3 regions of the Comamonas testosteroni genome follow, and region 3 is predicted to be linked to each of the others. Evidence: riboswitches for the same ligand, from Rfam matches in the RefSeq annotation. Region 3 holds a riboswitch; each other region holds the start of a gene.
The links. Region 3 has a riboswitch for glycine ahead of gcvT (glycine cleavage system aminomethyltransferase GcvT). Riboswitches for the same ligand answer to the same signal wherever they lie in the genome.
Positions count from the first base shown of each region.

Region 1: linked by a shared signal. The riboswitch ahead of F0P97_RS05285 (D-amino acid dehydrogenase) and the one ahead of gcvT (glycine cleavage system aminomethyltransferase GcvT) in region 3 are both predicted to bind glycine.
Region 2: linked by a shared signal. The riboswitch ahead of F0P97_RS18595 (trimeric intracellular cation channel family protein) and the one ahead of gcvT (glycine cleavage system aminomethyltransferase GcvT) in region 3 are both predicted to bind glycine.

Region 1 covers NZ_CP043568.1:1,169,430-1,172,698, forward strand. Annotated here, with positions in the region: partial or broken gene F0P97_RS05280 (amino acid permease) at 1-575, opposite strand, end outside; gene F0P97_RS05285 (D-amino acid dehydrogenase) at 675-1,943, opposite strand; glycine riboswitch at 2,115-2,214, opposite strand; gene F0P97_RS05290 (amino acid permease) at 2,758-3,269, shown strand, end outside.
Region 2 covers NZ_CP043568.1:4,031,375-4,034,643, reverse strand. Annotated here, with positions in the region: gene mnmC (FAD-dependent 5-carboxymethylaminomethyl-2-thiouridine(34) oxidoreductase MnmC) at 1-867, opposite strand, end outside; gene F0P97_RS18595 (trimeric intracellular cation channel family protein) at 983-1,648, opposite strand; glycine riboswitch at 1,701-1,820, opposite strand; glycine riboswitch at 1,834-1,926, opposite strand; gene F0P97_RS18590 (ferredoxin--NADP reductase) at 2,548-3,269, shown strand, end outside.
Region 3 covers NZ_CP043568.1:2,675,757-2,679,025, reverse strand. Annotated here, with positions in the region: gene F0P97_RS12135 (MBL fold metallo-hydrolase) at 1-234, shown strand, start outside; gene F0P97_RS12130 (hypothetical protein) at 247-837, shown strand; glycine riboswitch at 926-1,034, shown strand; glycine riboswitch at 1,053-1,178, shown strand; gene gcvT (glycine cleavage system aminomethyltransferase GcvT) at 1,243-2,379, shown strand; gene gcvH (glycine cleavage system protein GcvH) at 2,503-2,877, shown strand; gene F0P97_RS12115 (MolR family transcriptional regulator) at 2,925-3,269, shown strand, end outside.

The sequences.
Region 1 (3,269 bases), 1.5 Mb from region 3:
TGGCCCAGCGGTCCCCAGCCCGTGGTGATGATGGCCACACCCAGCACCAGCGTGGCCACGATGGTCACGACCTTGATCAGCGCGAACCAGAATTCCAGCTCGCCGAAGACCTTGACCGCAATCAGATTCACGCCCAGCAGCACGGCCAGGGTGGCGAGCGCCGGAACCCATTGCGGAATGGCCGGAAACCAGTAGTGGGTGTAGATGCCTATGGCCGTGAGCTCCGCCATGCCCGTCACCACCCAGGTGAACCAGTAGGTCCAGCTGGTGACGAATCAGGCCCAGGGGCTGACATAGGTTTCGGCATAGGTGGCAAAAGAGCCGGCCACAGGGCGGTGCACCAGCAACTCGCCCAGTGCCCGCATGATGAAGAAGATGGTCAGCCCCGCGATGGCGTAGCTGACCAGCAGCAGCGGCCCGGCCTTGTGGATCGCCTTGGCCGAGCCCAGGAACAGGCCCACGCCAATGGCACCGCCCAGGGCGATCAGCTGGATATGCCGGTCCTTGAGGCCGCGCTCCAGCTCCCCTGTCTGCTGCAGCGACTCCCCGGCTGCGCTTGGATGATTTCGACTCATGTTGTATGTCTCCGTTTGCCATTCACACGGCAACAGCTGCCCCTCACGGGGCGCTGCGGCTGCCGTGTCTGGCTTGTTGATGAGGTTTTCAGGTCGTGGTCAGGCGCTGGCGGTGGTCAGCTTGGCCGGCCGGGACTGCCTGCTGGCGCTGCCCATGGACTGCAGCACGAGGTCGCCGACCATGTCGGCGGTAACGGCCGACAAGGTCCAGCCCAGATGGCCGTGGCCGGTGTTGTAGAACACGCAGGGCTTGTTGCCAGGGCCCACGCGCGGCAGCATGTCCGGCATCATGGGACGCAGGCCCGCCCAGGGCACCACGCTGCGCGTGCTGACGCCCGGGAAGCACTGCTGCACCCATTCGATGAGAGGGCGGATGCGGTCGGCGCGGATGTCCTTGTTGTAGCCGTTGAACTCCGCCGTACCGGCAACTCGGAAGCGATCGTCACCCAGGCGGCTGGTGACCAGCTTGGTCTCGTCGTCCAGCAGACTCACCACGGGGGCTGCGGCGCGGCTGGCTTCGTCCGCCAGATTGACCGTGATGGAATAGCCCTTGACCGGATAGATGTTGACGCTGTCGCCGAGCTGAGCGGCCAGGGCGCGGCTGGCCGTGCCTGCGCAGACCACCATGGCGTCGAAAGTCGAGGTCTCGGTTGCCGGACCCTGGCGCACGGTCACGCTGGCCTGTTTGCCATTGCTGCTCACCGACACGATTTCCTGACCGTAGCGGCATTGCACGCCGAGTCGCTCACAGGCAGCGGCAAGGCCGCTGGTGAACTTGTGGATGTCGCCTGTGGAGTCGCTCTCGGTGAAGTAGCCGCCATAGAAGGTTCCGGACAGGGTCGGCTCGATGGAGCGCATCTCCTGCGGTGTCACGGCGCGGCGCTCCAGCCCGCCTTTGGCCAGCAACTGGGAAACCTTGCCCGCATGTTCAAAGCCTGCTCGGTCACGGTAGATATGCAGGATGCCTTTTTGCTTCAGATCGAAGTCAATGCCTTCGCGAGCCGCCCATTCGAACAGGTGCTCGCGTGCCGCAATCGCCAGCCTGGCGGTCTCCACGGTGTTTTTCTCATAGTGGGGGATGGCAGCGAGAAACTGGCAGAACCAGGAAATCTTGTGCCAGCTGGGCTTGGGGTTGAGCAGCAGCGGAGCATCGCTCTTGAGCATCCACTTGAGGCCTTTGACAATGGTGGACCAATGGGTCCAGACCTCGGCGTTCGAGGCCGAGAGCTGGCCGCCATTGGCGAACGAGGTTTCCATGGCGGCGTAGCGCTGTTTCTCGAACAGGGTGACGGAAAATCCGCGGCGAGCGAGAGCGTAGGCGGTGGTCACGCCCGTGATGCCACCGCCGATGACGGCGATTGTCTTCATGATTCAGATTCCAGAAACGTCAAGGGTGGAGCCCGTGCGCAACATGCGCAGCGGACGCCCCCTCTGTTCTGGACCTGAGAGATTCACGAGGCATGGCCTTGCGGCGCTGCTCGCTTGCTCCTTCGGTATGCCCGGCGGACGATGACGTCCGGACATTCTTCAGAGTGTGTGAAAGCGATGCCGATCCTTTGGCCTGAGAGTTTCCGGGGCGGTTGCTCCTTCGGCGCTGCATGCGCCAAGTTTGCGCTGCAGTCTCTCTCGGCATCACCGGGCTGAGTGCCTGTGGGCAAATGTAGGAAGAACGGCGGCGCCTGGATATACGGGTTTACTAGACTTCTGCGCCAGGGCCCAGTCATGGCTGATCATGTGGAGTCCACGCTATTTGATAGCGCTTTGCGTTTATCGTTCAAGGAAATATTGAGTATTTGTCTATGAAAATGAATTTATTCAAGCGCAGTGCGCTTCTAAATTCATAGCGATAGACGCTGTCAAGTGCCGCCGAGCAGCCCCAGAGTCAGCCCCTGCATTGGCATGGCGGGCCATGGCCGGCAGTGGATTTGGGCAAAATATCGTCTTTGCCTGTCAATGGGCCCGGCGATATCACCGCTTTGCCATTGAAGCGCCCGACTGGGGTGGCTGCCGATTCAGGATGCGACTGGCCTATCCGCCATGGCGTTCTGCTGTCATGGCTTCGTTCCTTTGTCCTTGTTGCCCGCGACCGTCATGGTCGCCTTTTTGCGTTGCCTGTCGCAGCGCCTGCGGGATGGTTGGGTGTTTTGTCCGGATGGGCGCAAACCATTACAACAAGACATTTATGTCCCAACCCAACTCAAGCCAGCAGCTCGCGCCGACTGGCGATGGTGACGATAAGCAGCCCCGCTTGCACCGGGTGCTCAAGCAGCGCCACCTGAGCATGATCGCCATTGGCGGCGCCATCGGAACGGGCCTGTTTGTGGCCTCCGGCTCGGCCATCGCCCAGATCGGCCCCGGCGGAGCCGTGCTCACCTATCTTCTCATCGGCATCATGGTGTACTACATCATGACCAGCCTGGGTGAGCTGGCTGCCTTCATGCCGGTGGCCGGCTCTTTCTCTACCTATGCCTCGCGCTATGTGGATCGCGGCTTCGGCTTTGCGCTGGGCTGGAACTTCTGGTTCAGCTGGGCCGTGGTGGTGGCGGTGGACCTGGTGGCCTCGCAACTGGTCATGGCCTACTGGTTTCCCAATGTGCCGGGCATCCTCTGGAGCGGCCTGTTCCTGCTGCTGATGGTGGGGCTGAACGCGTTTTCCGCGCGCGGCTTTGCCGAGGCCGAGTACTGGTTCGCACT
Region 2 (3,269 bases), 1.4 Mb from region 3:
CGGGCAAAACAAGCCGGCTGGCAGGCCTGAAGCTCCTGCCGCAGGCTCGGCCGCCGCATCCAGCACCGTCACTTCCCAGCCGCGCCTGGCCAGACTGGCAGCAGCGGCAGCACCCGCCAGGCCCGCACCCAGCACCAGGCAGTGGCCGGCCTGGCCCACGGGCGCAGGCAGGCCGTCCGGGCGATGGCGCGGCTCCCATGCCGGGTTGTAGGCTGCATGCAGGTTATGGCGCTTGGGCGGCACGCCAGCGTGCTTCTTGACTTCGAAACCCTGGGCCTTGAGCGCCTGGCGCACATGGCCGGCCACGCACCAGGTGGCAAGCTGCGTGCCCCGGCGGCAATGGCGGGCAATGTTCTTCATGGCATCTTCATCCCACATCTCGGGGTTGAGCTGGGGAGAGAAGCCATCCAGATACACGCTGTCCGCCGTCATTTGCTGCTTGCGCAGCATGGTCCTGGCATCGCCTATATAGAGCGTCAGCAGCACCTGGCCGTCGTCAAACGAGAGGCGATGCACGCCGGGCAGCAGTCCCCACCATTGCTCGGCCAGCTGTTCGCCAAGCGGGCGCAGCTCCTCATCGGCCGGCAAAAACGCGAGCAGATCCTCGCGCGAGACAGGGTAGGCCTCCACCGAGACAAAATGCAGAATGCGCGGGCGTCTGGGGTCGGCTTTCCATGCCGACCAGGTGACGAGGAAGTTCAGTCCGAAGCCAAAGCCGGTTTCCAGAATGCGCCACTGCGCTGTATCAGCCCAGGCGGCTGGCAGCTCGCAGCCACCGAGAAAAACCTGGCGGGCCTGGTCAAGGCCGCCCAGCTCGCTGTGATAGCGATCGCCAAATCGGGTGTTGTAGGGGGTGCCATCCGGCATCCATGTGATGGGTTCAGACATGGAAAGTGAAACTACATGGGTAACGCATGGCGCAGTCTAGGTCAGAGCAGCCAAGCAAGGGCCGCCCTGCGTAGCAAGAGAGGGGGAGTCTCGATCACTCCCAGCGCTGCTGGTACGAAAAAACCGGCAGGCGCCATTTGAAACGAATGGCGGCAAGACGGAAGGCCAGACCGCCGGCAAAACACACGATGGTGCTGATATTGGGGCTGACATCCAGATAGCGCAGGCCCAGGAACATCAGGCATACGGACAGCGACACGCTCGCATACAGCTCGCGGCGGAACACCACGGGGACCTGGTTGCAGAGCACATCGCGCAAGATGCCGCCGCTGATGCCGGTAATCATGCCGGCCATGATGATGACGATGGTGGGGTAGCCCAGCTCCAGCGCGGTATTGCAGCCAATCAGCGAAAAGGCGATCAGACCCATGGCGTCCAGCAGCAGAAACACCTGCTTGAGCCTGTGCATATGGCGTGCAATCACAGTGGTCAGCAGACCGAAGCTGATGACCAGATACACATATTCAGGGTGCTGGGTCCAGCCGATGGGGTAGTGGCCCAGCACCATGTCGCGGATGGTGCCGCCGCCCAGGGCAGTGACGAAGGCGATGACGACGACACCAAAGATATCCATATTTCGCCGCCCTGCGGCGAGTGCGCCGGACATGGCTTCGGCGGTAATGGCCACCAGATAGATGACCAGCATGACGGTGAAGTTGGAGGCCTGGAACGAGTCCAGCAAAGAGACGGAAGGAAGCATGAAGGCACTTGAAAATAGACCAGCCACTCACATCGGCGGGAGTGTCCGGCTTGCCTCTCCCGCTGTCCTTTTACCTGAGAGTTGCGCATGAGCACCTTCGCGGTGGCCATGCTTGCCCCTTCGGTGAGCCCTGCAGACTTGTGGTTGCGGGCTGCTCTCCAGTTGGCGATATCCGGGTCCTGTCAGACCCACCTGCGGTACTTATTGCCTGAGCGATTATGGGAGTTTGCGCCTTCGGCGGGAACCCTCGAAAGGCTCCGCTCTCCCGCAGGATGGGCGCGATTCTAGCCAGTTTCAGTGACTTTATTCGGGTTAATACCTGTATTAATGTGGTTCTGCGGCTGCCGAGCTGGGGCGCGGAGGCCCAGTCTGAACCCGCCGTGGCTCGCGCAAGTCCGCGTTTTCGTCTGTCAAGCCGCCCGCCATGACAAGCGGTGCTCTCGAAGGCTCGCTCATTCTTCAGGCGTTGACAGACTGCTTGGGGACGACACGAACCTGTCGTGGCACGCAGAAGCGGCCCTTTGAGCCGGTACGTGGCGGCCATGCGATTCGAACAGCCGGCTTGGAGCGTAAAACAGCTGTTAAGGACAGGCGGCGTGCAGCAACTGGTGTTGGCGATTGCCGCCGCTTCGGCATGGGTCTGTGAGTGACTCAGGTCAGCCTAAAGCCGACTTGATTGCAAGCCTGAGTGGGGGGGAGTTCAAAGCTCGGTGAGAGTTTGCACTATCAAGCTGAACGGGGCTGCTTCTGGCCGAACGCGGCCATAGCAGGCTGAGGTGGTCGGTTCAATGAGAGTGCCCATTTCGACCCGTTTCTCACGGTGGGTATCGATTGACGGGAATATTTACTCCATTGGACGCATCCAATGTGTAGATCCATCGATTGCGAAGGAGTGAATCATGGGCACAGAGCACAGCAAAATCCTCGAACGCGAGGAGGTTGCGCAGGGTACGATGGCATTTCATCTCGCCAAACCGGCGGGGTTTGATTTCCGTCCTGGACAGGCGTTTGAAATCCAGCTGCCGGGCGCGGTCCCAGGGGAGAGTAAAGAGGAGCGATGTCACGCATTCTCCATTGTCAGCGCGCCACACGAGAGTGAACTAGTGTTTGCTACGAGGATGAGGGACAGCGTTTACAAACGCGCTTTGGGAGCTCTGCCTGTAGGTGCTGAGTTGGATATCGATGGACCATTTGGTTCGCTTACCTTGCACAAAAACACCGCGCGAGCGGGTGTGCTCATCGCCGGTGGGATTGGCGTGACGCCGTTCATGAGCATGCTGCGAAACGCTGCAATGCAGCAGTCACAGCAGGATTTGCTTCTGCTGTATTCCAATCGTCGTCCAGAAGATTCGGCGTTTCTCTCTGAGCTTCAAGCTCTCGAAAAGAAGAATCCAAAATTCCGGCTCAAGGCCACCATGACGGATATGGCGCACTCTGCCGTGGATTGGAGTGGTGATACACAAACGATCGATAGAGAGTGGCTCCAGCAGGCCATTGAGGGCTTGGCTAATCCGATCTTTTATGTTGCTGGCCCACCTTCCATGGTTGCGTCAATGCAGCGGTTGCTGATATCAGCCGGTATTGATGAGGACGATGTGCGTAGTGAGGAGTTCTTTGGATA
Region 3 (3,269 bases):
GGCGGCCAATGGCTGCTGCCCATACACAACGGCACTTTCAACCTGGCCATGCATGCCTGGTGGGACCCCTTCGAGCAGATTATGAGTCTGGGCAGGCAGCACGGCATAGAGATCGCCACGCCCATGATGGGCGAGCGCCTGGACCTGGGCGCTCCGCATGCGGGCTCGGCCTGGTGGCGCGCCTGCGCCGAGGCCGATATCAAGGAACTGGACCTGCGCCCTGCGCAACCCTGAAATGCTGCCGACATGGCCGACAATGCCCTCATGGACATTTCGCGCATTTCACACCTTGGCGCAGCCTGCGCCGCGTCACTGACCGCCTTGCTGCTCAGTGCCTGCTCCCACCTCTCCGATGGCAGTCGGACCAAGCTGCCTCCGGGCGCCGGCACCGCGAGCACGGTTTCCGAGCGGCCGGAGCCTGCGCCGGCTCCGCCATTGGACACGCAGCACAGGCGGTCACAGAGCATGGAATGGCCTGCATGGATCAAGGCAGATTGCACACCCGTCGCCCAGCTCGATCGGCAACCACAGCCACGCCGCCACACCACGCCGATCATCAGTGCCAGCTGGTTTCCTCAAGGACTGGAAACCATGGTGATCTTCCGCCTGGAGGTCACTGCTCAGGGCGAACTCGGCCGTGTGGCCTATCAGCCCGCCGATACCGATCCCCGCATCGTGAAGTCCATCATGCGCTCGCTCGAGCGCTGGAAATTCAAGCCCGGCATGCGCCAGGGCCAGGCCGTGACTGCCTGCTTCGAGCAGCCCTACCAACTGGTGTTTCCGCGCCAGGAGATCGAATCCCCAGAATCTCCGTCCTTGAATACCGAGACACGGTGAGTACACAGACCCAATCCGGACGAACTGTGCTCGAAAACCCCAAAATCCGCACGATTCGGTGGTGCAAGCCCCTTGCCCACCGCTAGAATCGCCAGCGTCAGGAGAGAGTGCCTGCAGCTGAAGCTGCCCCGCACCGCCGAAGGCGCAGACCCCCACCCGGAGTCAAAACGCTCAGGCAAAAGGACTGACAAGCGCTGCAGGTGTGCAAACCTGCAGCGTCCCTTGCTGGAGAGAGATGCAGGCCGTCATTTCGTATGTGTGCCAGCATCCACCGAAGGAGCAAGCTGCCCGCGAAAACAAAGGCAGTGAATCTCTCAGGTAAAGCGGACAGCAGGGCAAGCCCGCCAAGCATGGCCCCGTCATGCATGGCCACTCATTTGGTTTTGACCACCGGAGCGCTTGCCTGTGACTGCTGCTGACACTTCTTCCGATCTGCGTTCCACACCGCTGTTTGCCCTGCACCAGAAACTGGGTGCCCGCATGGTGCCGTTTGCCGGCTACTCAATGCCCGTGCAATACCCTCAAGGCCTGATGGCCGAGCATCTGCACACGCGCAAGGCTGCCGGCCTGTTCGATGTCTCGCACATGGGCCAGTTGCTATTGCGCGGCCCCGATGCCGCCGCCGCGCTCGAATCACTGATGCCCGTCGATGTCATGGACCTGGGCCTGCACAAGCAGCGCTACGGCCTGCTGCTCGATGAACAAGGCGGAATTCTCGACGACCTGATGTTCGTCAACCGCGGCGATGATCTGTTCCTCATCGTCAACGGTGCCTGCAAAGAGGCGGATATCGCTCATATCCAGAACCGCATCGGTAGCTGCTGCGAGGTCGTCCCATTGCCCGATCGCGCCCTGCTGGCCCTGCAAGGCCCGCAAGCTGCCACCGCCCTCTCGCGCCTGATTCCTGGAGTGACGCAACTGGTCTTCATGACCGGCAACCACTTCGACTGGCAGGGCCATGCGCTCTACATCACGCGCAGCGGCTATACGGGCGAGGACGGTTTCGAAATCTCACTTCCCGGCGAAGCGGCAACAGCCTTTGCCGAAGCTGTGCTGGCCCAGCCCGAGGTGGCCCCTATCGGCCTGGGCGCGCGCAACTCGCTGCGCCTTGAAGCCGGGCTTTGCCTGTACGGCAACGACATAGACACCAGCACCACCCCGGTGGAAGCCTCGCTGAACTGGGCCATGCAGAAGGTGCGCCGCAGCGGCGGCGAGCGCGAGGGCGGCTTTCCCGGTGCGGCCATCGTGCTGGAGCAATTGCAGAACCCTCAGTCGCTGCGCCGCAAGCGCGTGGGCTTGATCGCGCTGGAGCGCATTCCCGTGCGCGAGCCCGCCGTGCTGGAAAACATGGACGGACAGCATATCGGCCACATCACCAGCGGCCTGCTCAGTCCCACGCTCAACCAGCCCGTGGCGCTGGCCTATGTCAAGCCCGACTACGCCGCCATCGATACGGAAATCTTCGCCGTGGTGCGCGGCAAGCCGGTGCCCATGAAGGTGGTCGCCACACCATTCGTTCCCACCCGCTATCACCGCGGCTAGTCTGCCTCCGCGCATGAGACGGGCCAGTTTGCCAAACAGCAGCCAGAACACCGCTAAAGTGCGCACTGGACCTTTCTCAAACAACACCCGATTCCCCTGAATCCCCCCCATCTGGAGCTTTCCATGAGCATCAAGTATTCCAAAGAACACGAGTGGATCAACGCCGCCGACACCAATGCCGCCATCGTCGGCATCACCGTACACGCACAGGATGCGCTGGGCGATGTGGTGTTTGTGGATCTTCCCGGCGTGGGCTCCATCTTCCAGGCCGGCGACGTGGCTGGCGTGGTCGAGTCCGTCAAGGCCGCTGCCGATGTCTACATGCCCGTGACCGGCGAGATCGTCGAAGTCAACGAAGCCCTGCGCGATGACCCGTCGCTGGCCAACAGCGACCCGCTGGCCGCTGGCTGGTTCTTCAAGGTCAAGATGAGCAATGTGGGCGAGCTCGAAGCTCTGATGGAAGAGACCGCCTACAACGATTTCGCCAAGGACAACTAAGCATATCAACGGCCCTCGCATTGCGAAGGCCGTTTTTGCATGCAGCCATGAGCACCATTCTGTATTTCGACGATCCGGAAGTCGGTCTCGCCCGCGAGACCAGCCACCCTGCGTTTGCGCGCATTGCGACCCAGGACTTCTTCTACGACTGCGGTGACGACTTCAGCCCCTTCGGCAACGATGACGGCAGCGACACACTGGCCTCACTCGAAGAGTGGTACCAGGAGCAGACGGGTGGCCAGTCCGCCAAGACCCTGCGCTTTCTGCAACAGCAACTATGCGACTGGGATCTTCCCGTGCCCAGGGACATACTGGCTCATGACGATGCGGCCAAGGCCGAATGGCTGGCCAGCGACGACATGAACCAGAGCTATCTCCTCTCGGTCTGCCGC